3 regions of the Lysinibacillus sp. FSL P4-0201 genome follow, and region 3 is predicted to be linked to each of the others. Evidence: riboswitches for the same ligand, from Rfam matches in the RefSeq annotation. Region 3 holds a riboswitch; each other region holds the start of a gene.
What was found. Region 3 has a riboswitch for cobalamin ahead of MKY76_RS20810 (iron chelate uptake ABC transporter family permease subunit). Riboswitches for the same ligand answer to the same signal wherever they lie in the genome.
Positions count from the first base shown of each region.

Region 1: linked by a shared signal. The riboswitch ahead of MKY76_RS03015 (ABC transporter substrate-binding protein) and the one ahead of MKY76_RS20810 (iron chelate uptake ABC transporter family permease subunit) in region 3 are both predicted to bind cobalamin.
Region 2: linked by a shared signal. The riboswitch ahead of MKY76_RS14480 (energy-coupling factor ABC transporter permease) and the one ahead of MKY76_RS20810 (iron chelate uptake ABC transporter family permease subunit) in region 3 are both predicted to bind cobalamin.

Region 1 is NZ_CP151995.1:613,142-617,389, reverse strand. Features, by position in the region: gene MKY76_RS03020 (iron ABC transporter permease) at 1-971, opposite strand, end outside; gene MKY76_RS03015 (ABC transporter substrate-binding protein) at 968-1,936, opposite strand; cobalamin riboswitch at 2,073-2,256, opposite strand; gene MKY76_RS03010 (acyl-CoA dehydrogenase family protein) at 2,314-3,981, opposite strand; gene MKY76_RS03005 (long-chain-fatty-acid--CoA ligase) at 3,983-4,248, opposite strand, start outside.
Region 2 is NZ_CP151995.1:2,870,064-2,874,311, reverse strand. Features, by position in the region: gene cbiQ (cobalt ECF transporter T component CbiQ) at 1-554, opposite strand, end outside; gene MKY76_RS14485 (energy-coupling factor ABC transporter substrate-binding protein) at 560-832, opposite strand; gene MKY76_RS14480 (energy-coupling factor ABC transporter permease) at 836-1,582, opposite strand; cobalamin riboswitch at 1,730-1,915, opposite strand; cobalamin riboswitch at 2,167-2,349, shown strand; gene MKY76_RS14475 ((2Fe-2S) ferredoxin domain-containing protein) at 2,495-2,866, shown strand; gene cobJ (precorrin-3B C(17)-methyltransferase) at 2,871-4,248, shown strand, end outside.
Region 3 is NZ_CP151995.1:4,125,178-4,129,425, reverse strand. Features, by position in the region: gene MKY76_RS20825 (response regulator transcription factor) at 1-324, shown strand, start outside; gene MKY76_RS20820 (YdhK family protein) at 366-935, opposite strand; gene MKY76_RS20815 (biotin transporter BioY) at 1,039-1,635, opposite strand; cobalamin riboswitch at 1,789-1,976, shown strand; gene MKY76_RS20810 (iron chelate uptake ABC transporter family permease subunit) at 2,122-3,168, shown strand; gene MKY76_RS20805 (heme ABC transporter ATP-binding protein) at 3,174-3,965, shown strand; gene dapF (diaminopimelate epimerase) at 4,018-4,248, shown strand, end outside.

The sequences.
Region 1 (4,248 bases), 1.1 Mb from region 3:
TTATAAAAAATATAGGAGAAAACAGGTGCTCCAATAAATGCCGTAATAACACCAATTGGTAGCTCTCTTGGCACAATGATTGTTCGTGCTACTAAGTCGCAAATAATGAGTAATGTTGCACCATTGAAAAAAGATAATGGTAATAAGTGGCGATGATCAGAACCCCAAATCATCCTTGTCATATGCGGCACCACTAATCCTACAAAGCCAATTGTGCCAGAAACCGCTACAGCCGCTCCAGTTAACATGGAGCCACCTGCTAATATCAAATATTTACTGCGCTTTACATTAACACCTAAATGTTTTGCTCGCTCTTCACCATACAACAAGACATTTAATTCTCGTCTTTGTGTCCATAGCATAATTGAACCAACAATCACAAAAGGAATGATCATTTGGACATATGGCCAACCACGCATCGAAACAGAACCAAGTAGCCAGCCTATTACCTGACGTAATTCTTCACCAGATAAGGCAATCATTAATGAAATAAGGGAACCTAAAAAAGAACTAAAAATAACACCTGTTAATATCAACGTTTCCATTTTTAATGAGCGGTCTACGAGTCTAGCAAAGCTCATAACAACTACCATCGTAATGATAGCACCAATCATACTGAAGATTGGCAGCGCATACAAACCGACAACAGGTATAGAAATACTAAAAAAGATCGTTAAAACAGCACCAACAGAAGCCCCTGATGAAACCCCTAGTGTATATGGATCTGCTAATGGATTTTTTAATAAACCTTGGAAAGCTGCTCCAGCAATAGCTAGAGATGCGCCTACTAGTCCCGCTAATAACACGCGAGGCAAACGAATTTTCCAAAAGATATTGGCGGCTGTTTCATCAACCGCCTTATTCCACAATACTTCTAATGGAATATGAACCGAGCCTATCGCTACGCCACACCAGATGCTAATAAGAAGAAGCGTACATGTTAATGTATAGGCTAGTGCTATTTTTTTCACTTAAATACCTCAGGATAGATTGCTTTTGCTAATTCTTCTAGACCTTCAGCTAAACGTGGCCCTTGACGACTTGTCGTACTTTCATCTACCTGCACAATCGCATTATTTTTTACGGCATTAATCGTATCAAAGCCCGCACGTTTTGGTATTTTCGTTAAAATATCTGGTACATAATGATATGTCACCACGATGACATCTGGATTTTTTGCGATAATTTGTTCTGCATCAATTTTATACCAATTATCGCCATCTACAGCTACATTCTCTGCATTGATCATTTCAAGCATAGCGTTCATAAATGTACCATTGCCAGCTGTATAAATATCTGGCTCATCTGATGCTTCAACTAACACTTTTTTGGGTTCAACATCCTTGACTTTAGACAAAACTTCTTCTACTTTTGCCTTCATATTAGCGACAATTTTTTCTGCCTCTGGTAATTTCCCTGTAGCACGTCCAAGTTGCTCAATTGTTGTATATGTTTCATTAAAGTCTTGTGCATTTTTTACAACAAATACTTTCAAACCTGCTGATTCAAGCTGTGCAATAGCCTCTTCTGAAAGAGACATGCTAGATTCGTGTGAAAAAACGATATCTGGTTTTAAGGCAATAATTTTTTCAATATCGTATTCCATACCGCCAACCTTATCCTTCTCAGCTGCCTCTGGCGGATAATCGTCGTTGTCCGTAACACCAACTATTTCATCATTTAAACCTAGTCCAAAAAGGATTTCAGTATTACTTGGAATAAGTGAAACAATTTTCTCAGGAGGTGCTTCAAGTGTAATGTCCTTACCAAGGGCATCTGTTATCGTCATTGGGAATGTTGCTTCATCCACCTGTGCTGTTTCTTGCTGTGTTTGTTGCTCGTTAGATGGCTTGTTATCTTTTGCTTCCTGCCCACAAGCAGCTAGCAAGCCTACTGCTAAAAATGCTGATAATCCTATTTTCCAAAATTTCTTCATGTGAATCCTCCTTCGTTGATCCGTGCAACATTTCGCTTTATTCTACATCAAAATAAAACCCCTCATCTTTGATCGATGAGGGGGCAAAATCGCACCAAAAAAACTGATACAAAATCCACCACCCTATCCTCGTAGGTTGTCATGTCGTTATAAAGGCAGGTCTCCTGGCTAGTGCTACTTGCGATTTTTCAAGCCTTCCCGAAATCTTCAGTGGCATCATTTGAAAAAACTCACACTTACAGTGGCGGGACCGCATCGGAATTACACCGATTTCCCTTTTCACTTTACTTAAGTAAAGAACCTTTATAATATTCAGTTGATTTCATTATACATGAAAATGAAAAAAGTCGCCTCCATTCAAGACGACTCCCCGGCCATTATACAATTTCAGAAAAGTATTGGACTGTTTTCATTTGAGCACCCATTTCTCTTAATGACCATGTCTGTTCTAAATAAACGTCCGCTAGTTTTTCATATTTCCCACCAAATTTATGTGCCCACTCAACCGCTATGACACTTTCATAAAGGTGAGCCATTTTTTCCGCCATACCCTTAGCTTCAAAAGTTTTCGTTGCCTCGTCTAAAGCGCTAAAAATTTGCAGTTTCACAGACATATTCGCCAATTGTTCTTTAACGATTTGTACTAGTGAGCTGTCAGCTAATTTGTCTAATCGTTCCTCCATCTCCTGTACAAACAGTTCATGAGCATGAAACTTATCTACTAAACGAATGAGTTCTAAGGCCAAAATATTAGCCGTACCCTCCCACACCGTTAACACTTGGGCGTCTCTTAATAAGCGGGGCGTTACAAAGTCTTCTATATAGCCATTACCTCCGTGTAATTCAATTGCCTCACTAGCATAATGAACAGCTTGCTCTGCTGTTTCCTTTTTCATAATGGCAATATATAAACGATTCATAATAAGATCTTGCTGAGTTCCCTGTCCACTTGTCACTTTATCGTATAATTGGATAAGATCAAAAACTGTCGCTACTTCCACGTGCAACTTAGCTGCAAATTTCCCTAAAGTATCCTGAATCATAGGGTACTGTGTTAAGGGCTTGCCAAATGCATGTCGATTGCTTACATAATGTTTTGCCTCTAAGAAGCCGCGACGCATAATACCAATTGAAGCGACTGCATTACAAATTCTAGAGAGATTTAGTGCTTCTAGCATATAATAAATCCCTTTATTTTGCTCCCCTACAACATAGGCAAGTGCACCATCAAATTCTACCTCACCAGAGGGAACTGCCCGAACGCCTAGCTTATCTTTCAGTCGGCGAATACGTAAATGATTTGTTGTTCCATCTTCTTTGCGCCAAGGAACTGCAAACAATGTTAAGCCTTTGGAACCTGCTGGAGCACCTTCTAGTCGTGCTAATACCATCGCTACACCACACATGCCCGCATTGGATGCAAAATATTTTTCACCATATAGACGATAAGCAGTGCCATCCTTTCTCGCCTCCACCACATTTGCACCTACGTCAGAGCCCCCTTGACGTTCTGTTAAAAAGGTCGCACCTTCATATAAATCTGTGTCACCTGTTGCACACACATGTGGTAAAAAACGCTGCTTTACCTCTTCATCTGCATAATGATCTAATAGATAGGCAGTTGCCATTGTCAATGTTACTGGACAATAAAAACCGGGCTCTGCATGTGATAGCAAATAACCTTGTGCAAAGCTATAAACATAATTCCCCTTGTGTCCTAGCTGCGGAATATGCTTGTGTACATAACCTACAATCCCAGTATTATATGTCTCTTCAATCGTTTTTTTATAGCCATCATTAACCCAAACCTCTGATATCTCTTCACCATAGGCATCATATCTTTGAAGGCGAGGCTCACCCTGTCGATCTGTATGCTTTGCCCTCGCATCAATATCACCTGCACATAGCTCACCAAAATCTGTTAACTCTCGTTGGGCATAGGATAAAAACTCTTTATCTAACATCATTTTCACTATTTTTTGAAGCGTGTCATCTTCAGTAAAAAAGTTCGTAGTACGCATTGCTTCTTGTTGTAATACTTTCATGCTATCTCACCTCTTGCCCCTTTAAATTTTGTTTTAATATTTTGCCTGATGCATTGCGTGGTAGCGCTTCTACTTTTTCAAAAATACGTGGTATTTTAAACTTTGCAAGATGCTCCTCTAAATAAGCTTTCAAAGCTTCCTCATGGATGTCTTGTTTAGCAGAATACACCGCCTTTACAGTTTCCCCCCATTGCGGATGTGGTACACCAATTACCGCAACCTCGAATATACCTTCAAAGCTCAATAAACAATCTTCAATTTCTTTCG
Region 2 (4,248 bases), 1.3 Mb from region 3:
CCAAGACGTGCTTGCTGGGCGAGATGTATATTTTGCATGCTTTCTAAAAACATAAAAATAAAACGATAGGTTAGTTCGACGAGCTCCACTAATAAAGAGGGGAGTCGCCATTGTCGTAGCACATAACATATTCCTTGTACGGAAGTGGTTAGAATTAAAAAGTATAAACAACTAATGCTGCCAAGGACAATAAAGAACAGCTGTTGCGCTGCTAACACACTTGCATTCCCAATAAAGACAGTCCAATTCCTAAATGTAAACGACCAAATATGGGCAGGGAGTGCATTCGTTGATGATGTAAAGGAAAGTAAAATAGATACGAGACTTGTTAATAAGAAAAAGCTAGGTAGCAATAATAATTTGCCGTAGTATGCAAGCGGAATTTTTGCACCTAAAATGATAAAAGCACTCATTACAAAAAATGTAATGAGTGAAAGTCGTTCATCTCTCATGATGAGCGTTATGAGAAGTAGTCCAAGTGAAAATATCATTTTTTCTAGCGGATGAACGGACGCTAGCTTATTCAGATAGGCATACTTATCAATGAGTAACATAATGGTTAACCTTCTTTGTGTTTGCCACGCATATAGCCGATGAAGTAGCCAATAAAGCCAGCTCCTATAGCTGCCTGTAGCACGAATAATAAGCTTTCGATTTCACCACTTGGTGGCTCCCATAGACTTTCAAACCATGGTTCATATTCCGCATTGATTTCACCAATAGCTGCTTCTGCTTCTCCATCAGCACCACCAAATTCAGCACCTTTTTGTATGAATAAGGGAATGATGGCTAACAACACAACAATTGCTAATAACAATAAATTTTTTTTCATTTGTTAATGTGCCTCCTTTGTTGAGAAAACACGTAACGTTTTTAATTCGCTAACATTGTATTTTTTCAAGAAATTCATCACAATGACCGTTAAAATTCCTTCACTCACTGCTAAAGGAATTTGAGTTAAGGCAAAAATACCTGCAAACTTTGTAAAGGATGCCATAAAGCCTCCAACCTCTGAAGGAAAGGCTAGTGCTAGTTGTACAGAAGTCACAATGTATGTACCTAAATCACCAAGCATAGCTGCAAAGAATATGGCTAGTGAAAATGACAACCCTACTTTTTGAGCCCCTTTAAAGACAAAGTAAGCAATAAAAGGACCAACAATAGCCATAGAAAAGGCATTAGCCCCTAAAGTTGTAATTCCTCCATGAGCTAATAATAAAGATTGAAATAATAAAACGATTGTTCCAATTACACTCATTGCTAGAGGGCCAAAGAGTACTGTCCCAAGTCCTACACCAGTTGGGTGAGAGCAACTACCTGTAACTGAAGGGATTTTTAGGGCGGATAGCACAAAGGCAAAGGCTCCTGAAAGCCCCAAAAGCATTTTTGTTTCAGGATTTTCATCAATGGTTTTTCGAATAGAACGCAATCCTAGAATGATAAATGGGATAGAGATCACCCACCAAAAAATAGCCCATTCGATTGGTAAAAAACCTTCCATGATATGCATGGCAAAGGCACGTTTTGGCACGATTAAAAAGGCCAGTAAAAAATAACTAAATTTCCACCATGATAATTTCAAAAAGCTTTCCTCCTAACTAATTAATAGATTTTTAGAATATTGCGTGCGTAATTAAAAAAGCACTTCTCCTTAGGTGGAAAAGTGCATAGCTAAAAAAGCAAATAACAGTCTCATCTGCTAAGCCGCACACCTATCCTCGTAGGTTGAAACGATCACTTATTTTTCGGCAGGTCTCCTGGCTCTAGTTCAATGCTTTATAGGTCTTCCCATCCGTTGGACAGTGACATATTCTATAAAGCTCCCTATTACAGTGGCGGGACCGCGCCGGACTCAAACCGGCTTCCCTTTTAAGCAAAATGACAAGCACTTTGCACCGAAAAACATTCAAATTGTGAGATTTCACGACAAAGTGTAACATGAATTTCCATAAATATGCTATACCTTTTATGGAATTTTTTAAATTAAAGGTCAACGGTGAATATTCTGATAAAAGTTTGTGCACAAATTATATAGATTGTATAAATTTCATACCTAGTTCCATTCAAAATTGATAAATTTGTCATAAATTTTTAAAGAAATATTGAAATTTTAAAATAATAAGATATGATAAAGACAGTTTTCTATTTAAAATTCTAATAAAAATTTCATATAAAACGTCAATAAGTGCTCGAATAGCTCGAGATAATAGGGAAATTGGTGAAAATCCAATACAGCCCCCGCTACTGTAATAGCTGATGAAATCGCAAAGCCACTGGTATAAACTTGGGAAGGTGCGACAGTAAAATGAAGCTTAAGTCAGGAAACCTGCTTATTTGATTGTGCATGCAAACTTTTCGGAGGGAGAAGTTGAAGCGAAAGCGGGTACCTGTATTTCATTCTATTCGTTTTTATTTGGCTTCTACAAAACCTTTACTCTTCGTTATAGAGTAAAGGTTTTTCTTTTTCCAAAAAGCAAATGAGGGGAGACAGAAGATGACAACTTGGAATTTAGAGGGGATGAAAACACATCTCTTTATTTGCAATGGCAGTAGCTGCATGAAAAAGGATGGGGAGGAAATTACCTTAGCCATTCGAGATGAGATACAGCGGCAAGCACTCGATCAGGAAATACATACGACAAGAACGCGCTGTAATGGACGCTGCAAGGATGCTTGTGTGGTAATCGCTTATCCTCAAGGAAACTGGTATCGTGTGCCATCAACAGAGCATGCTAGAACACTAGTACAAGATTTACATCATGAATCCTTATACAACGAACATGTCTTTACACTTCGTGAAGGTACATTACAGCGTACTGCTCAAACAACTGCCACTAAAGGGATCGAAAAGGTGAAAGAGGGGTAACAACATGGCGCAAAAAGGAAAAATTTTCGTAGTAGGCTTTGGACCTGGAGATTTTAAGCATATTACGACACGTGCAGTAGAGGCTTTACAACAAAGTGATATGATTATAGGCTATAAAACCTATGTAGAGCTGATTCAAGATTTAGTAAGTGCAAAATCGATTGTTAGTACAGGCATGACAGAAGAAGTGTCGCGTGCACAGGAAGCCGTTCGTCAAGCCGAAGCAGGGAGCATCGTCTCAGTAATTTCGAGTGGTGATGCAGGCGTCTATGGCATGGCGGGTTTAGTCTATGAGGTGTTAATTGAGCTAGGCTGGACAGAAGCAACAGGAATTGAAGTAGAAATTGTTCCTGGGATTTCTGCGATTAATTCATGCGCTAGCATACTTGGTGCACCTATTATGCACGATGCTTGTACAATCAGTTTGAGTGACCATCTAACACCTTGGAATTTAATTGCAAAGCGTGTCGAGGCAGCTGCAATGGCGGACTTTGTCATTGCTTTATACAATCCTAAAAGTGGACGTCGAACAAGACAAATTGTCGAGGCTCAACGAATACTCTTAGAATATCGTTCGCCAGACACACCAGTAGGGCTTGTGAAAAGTGCCTATCGAGAACGTCAAGAAGTGACCATGACAACACTAGCAGAAATGCTAGAACATGATATTGGTATGTTGACAACTGTCATTATCGGGAATTCGTCAACATTTTTCTATGACAATAAGATGATTACGCCCCGCGGTTACCAACGTAAATATACCCTGGGTGAAGAGAAACAGCCATTACGTCCACATCAACGTTTACGCGAAGAAAATGAACCTTGGGCAATGAACCAAGAGACGGGAACAGCGCGAAATGACTTTACGACTGACCCTAATGCAGGGCGCTTTAATAAACCCAGTATAGCCGTTACGCCAAAGCCGAAAAAAACAGCTCTTGAAATGGCTACAGCGGCACTTGCAATGGTAAAAGGGACAAGCGCAGTCAAAGTAACACCGAAGCTTGTACAGCAAAAAATAGAATCTATTTTTGAATTAGCAGTAAGTCCTGGTGTAGCCAATAAGTTTTTTACTCCCCAGCAAATGATGACGTTAGCGGAGGTCGTTGGGGATGAGGGGACGATGGAATACACACCAGATCATCAAATTCATTTGAAAATACCAACGACTGCCCCTGAACAGATCACAGAGAAATTACAGGAAGTAGGGTTTTTATTAGCTCCGATTGGTGATGTGTTATCACTGAAGGCTTGTGATTTTTGCTACGGTGAAAAGGCTGATTCAATACCATATGCAGAGGAAATACAAGAAAAACTAGGCGGTATGTCCTTACCGAAGACATTAAATATTGGCTTTAATGGCTGTGGGATGGCCTGTTATC
Region 3 (4,248 bases):
TTTGAAGGGCTTTGTTTAGATAGAGAGTCCTTTGAAGTATATTTTCAGCATAAGGCAATTCCATTAACACCAAAGGAATTTGCCATGCTCGCCCTATTTTTAGATTATCAAAATAGAGCATTTTCTAGAGAACACCTTATACATGCCGTTTGGGGATATGATGTAACGATTGAAGATCGTACCATTGATTCACATGTACGTAATTTACGAGAAAAATTAAGAAAAAGTGGTTTTCCGGCGGATGATTACTTGCAAACCGTTTGGGGCATCGGCTATAAATGGCATAAGTCTGCAAAGAGAAAGCAAATGGAACATAAAAGCTAGAAATTAACCTCTACCAGAATTGAAGGTAGAGGTTATTTCTATTATTTTGGACTAAGCTCTTCTTCTGTTACCCATTTATGATTTGTTACAGCTTCACCACTTGTAGTGGAAGTATAATCAACCATATATACAGTTGTTTGCACAGCCTCGTCAATAAGGACAGTCGCATTTTCCATACCTTCCATATGTGTTGCGTCCGTTTTTACTTCTGTTCCAGGAGCCAGTGGTGCTTCTTGTGGGTCAATTAATTCTTCATGAATTACCCACTTATGCTTTTCTATTCGCTTTCCACCAGTTGTAGGCTCATAGGAAATAACATAGGCAGTTGTAGTATAGGCACCTACTATTGTTGCTTCGGCCCCTTTCATACCTTCCATATGTCCATCTGTAATAATGGCTGTGCTTCCTATAGGAAATTTCGGATTTTCAGCTTTTTTTAACGTTACTGGTACTTCGCCAGAACTTGAATGGTTCATTGTAGAATGATCCATTTCTTCAGCAGCTTCATTAGAAGTGGACGCAGGATTTGTTTGATCCTCTGTACAAGCCGATAAACTAATTAGAGCGACTACTGATAATAGTCCGACTGACCATCTTTTATTGAATTTCATATGATATCCTCCTCACTATGTGCTCCTAATGTAGCAAATAAATGTGCAGAAACGATGGATATAACCTATGAAAAACATTTCTTTAGTCTGGCGGGGAGATATGCTATTGAATAGGCATGATCTTCAATGTTTTTTGTAATCTATGGGCGAAGATACCAGCAAAAATAGCTAAAATAATATCTTTTGGTAGTGGAGGAATCATCCAAAGCCAAGCGAGCTTATATGAAAAATTCTCTGGCGCACTTGCCCATAGCTTATAGGCAAAAAACATCCAATTTGTTCCTATCAAATAATTTATAGCCGTTGCTACCAAAGCAGCTACGATAAAACTTTTCTTTGTTCCGCTTCGTTCTACGATTAACCCCGCAACAAATGCCGCAAATATAAAAGTAATAATAAACCCAAAGGTAGGGCTTAAAATTTGGCCAATTCCACCCCCGAAACGAGCAAAGACAGGAGCTCCTGCCAATCCTACGCACATATAAATTGTGCAGGCAAGCGCACCTTTTCTACTACCAAGAATAAGCCCTGCTAAAATTGCAAAGAAGGTTTGAAGCGTAATGGGTACACCACCAACTACCATAAAAGGTGCAAAGGAAGTGATATTAGCACCCACCATCATTAACGTTGTAAATAATCCAATGTAGGTAATGTCAACAGTTCTTAACTTATGGTGACTATGTTGTGTAACAGTTGCCATGATTTCACCTCGTTTTATAAGTTATTACTGCTAGTGTAAAAAACGAATGTATTTGTGTCAACCTTATTATTTATATAAGTTAACTCAATTGCTGAATTAAATTGAAGTAGACTATCTATCTATAAAAATGTATGATAGAACCGTCACAATTTTATAACTTCAAATACTATTGGTGTGACATTTTGAATGTCACTTAAAAGGGAAGTCGGTGGAAGTCCGACGCTGTCCCGCAACTGTAACGAGGAATCCTATAATATGATTTGCCACTGTTTAAGAATGGGAAGGCAATTATAGGATAGTGAATCGAAGCCAGGAGACCTGCCATTTAGTAATACCTGTAATGCCCACGAGGATGCAAGCAATTACGGACAATAGCTGGATATTTTTCTGACTTTGTTTAATCTTGGGTATTTCTATGCGCATTTTCGCATGGGATACCTTTTTTTATTGCTTCATTCATCAATATTCAGTAGGAGTTTAAAACAGATGAATAAAAAATTTATGTTATTTTCCTTCGTACTTTTCATGGTATTAATTGTTTCAATGACCTTTGCTGTAATGGTTGGCTCAGTTTCAGTTACACCGTTATATGTATGGAAAGTTATTCTTTCTAAAATTCCTTTTATACAAAATTCGATCGAGCAAGATTGGAGTCGCTCTCAGGAAATCATCATCTGGCAAATAAGAGCACCTCGTGTTTTGCTAGCTGCGATAGTAGGAGCGGGGTTAGCTATTGCAGGGGCAGCCATTCAGGCACTAGTACGTAATTCTATTGCAGACCCGTATATTCTAGGGATTTCTTCAGGGGCAGCTGTCGGAGCTACTTCTGTGATTATTTTAGGAGCCTTTTCATTTTTAGGTATTTACGCTCTTTCAGTATCCGCATTCCTTGGTTCATTACTTGCCATTGCACTTGTCTTTTTCTTATCACGTGTTGGGGGACGTGTCTCTATTTTCCGCTTGCTATTGGCAGGCATGGCTGTGTCCTTTATCTTAACGGCTATCTCTAACTTTATTTTAATGATGTCAAAGCAAGAAGGGGCCTTAAAGGCTGTTATGTTTTGGATGCTAGGTAGTTTAGCTGGAGCCAAATGGAATAATATTGTGATTCCAGCTTTCGTATTTTTTATTGTATTTGGGCTACTGTGGCTACACTATCGCAATTTAAATTTATTATTACTAGGAGAAGAGGCGGCAGTGACATTAGGCGTTAATCTTCAGCAATTCCGCATTCAGTTAATACTACTAGTATCTCTATTAACAGGTGTGCTTGTCGCAGTTAGTGGTTCTATAGGATTTGTGGGTTTGATTATTCCCCATATTGTGCGTTTAATTGTGGGCTCAAACTATAAATACGTAATACCTATCAGTGCTTTAATAGGTGGAATATTCTTAGTGTGGGCAGATGCCTTTGCTCGAATTATTATTGCTCCTCAGGAAATGCCAATTGGTATTATTACAGCTTTTTGTGGAGGACCATTTTTCATTTGGCTTCTCCGTCGTAACAACTATTCTTTCGGTGAAGGAGATTAACTTCCATGACATTAGAAGCGAAACAAGTATCATTCTCCATTTACGATCAGCGTATACTGCATGATGTAAGCATTCAAATAAAAGAAAAGCAATTTGTTGGATTAATTGGTCCTAATGGGAGCGGAAAATCAACATTGTTAAAAAATATGTATCGTCTCCTAAAACCTGAAAGTGGATCGGTAGTATTAAATGAGCAAGATATATTAAAGCAATCAAGTAAAGCAATTGCGAAAAATTTGGCTGTTGTAAGCCAAGAGACACCCGTATTATTTGATTTCACTGTGCATGATTTAGTCAGTATGGGAAGAACCCCACATAAAAAGCTGTTAGAGCTTGATCAAGAGAAAGATTTTCAAATTGTTAAAGAGGCTCTTAGACAAACGGGCATATCGCATTTAGAGAAACGAAGCTTTAGTTCGCTTTCTGGTGGCGAGAAAAAACGTGTCATGGTTGCAAGGGCACTCGCTCAACAAGCACAGATATTAATATTAGATGAGCCGACGAATCATTTAGATATTCAACATCAACTTCAACTTATGGATTTAATTCAGACTTTGCATTTAACCGTAGTAGCAGCTTTACATGATTTGAATATTGCTGCTATGTATTGCGATCAAATTTACGTTTTACAGCAAGGGCGAATAGTTTGTCATGGTACACCAGAGGAAGTACTTACGCCAACAGTGCTGCAAGATGTATTTGGTGTTTTTGCGGATATTCAAATACATCCAATGACAGGGAAGCCGTATCTTACATATGTTCCTGAACAGTTCACGAAGGGGTTTAGCCAAATATAGAAAAGTTTCATCTTCTATTAGATACATAAAACATCCTTTAAGGAGTGACTGTATGCAAATAGCCTTTACGAAAATGCATGGTATTGGCAACAGCTATATCTATCTTGATCTTTTCCAACATGATTACAAGGAAGATATCTTTTGTGAATTGGCTCAAAAAATGGCCAATGTCCATACTGGTATTGGCTCAGATGGATTGATTATTATCCAACCCTCTAAAATTGCTGACTGTGGTATGCGTGTATTTAATAAAGATGGATCTGAGGGGACAAATTGTGGTAAC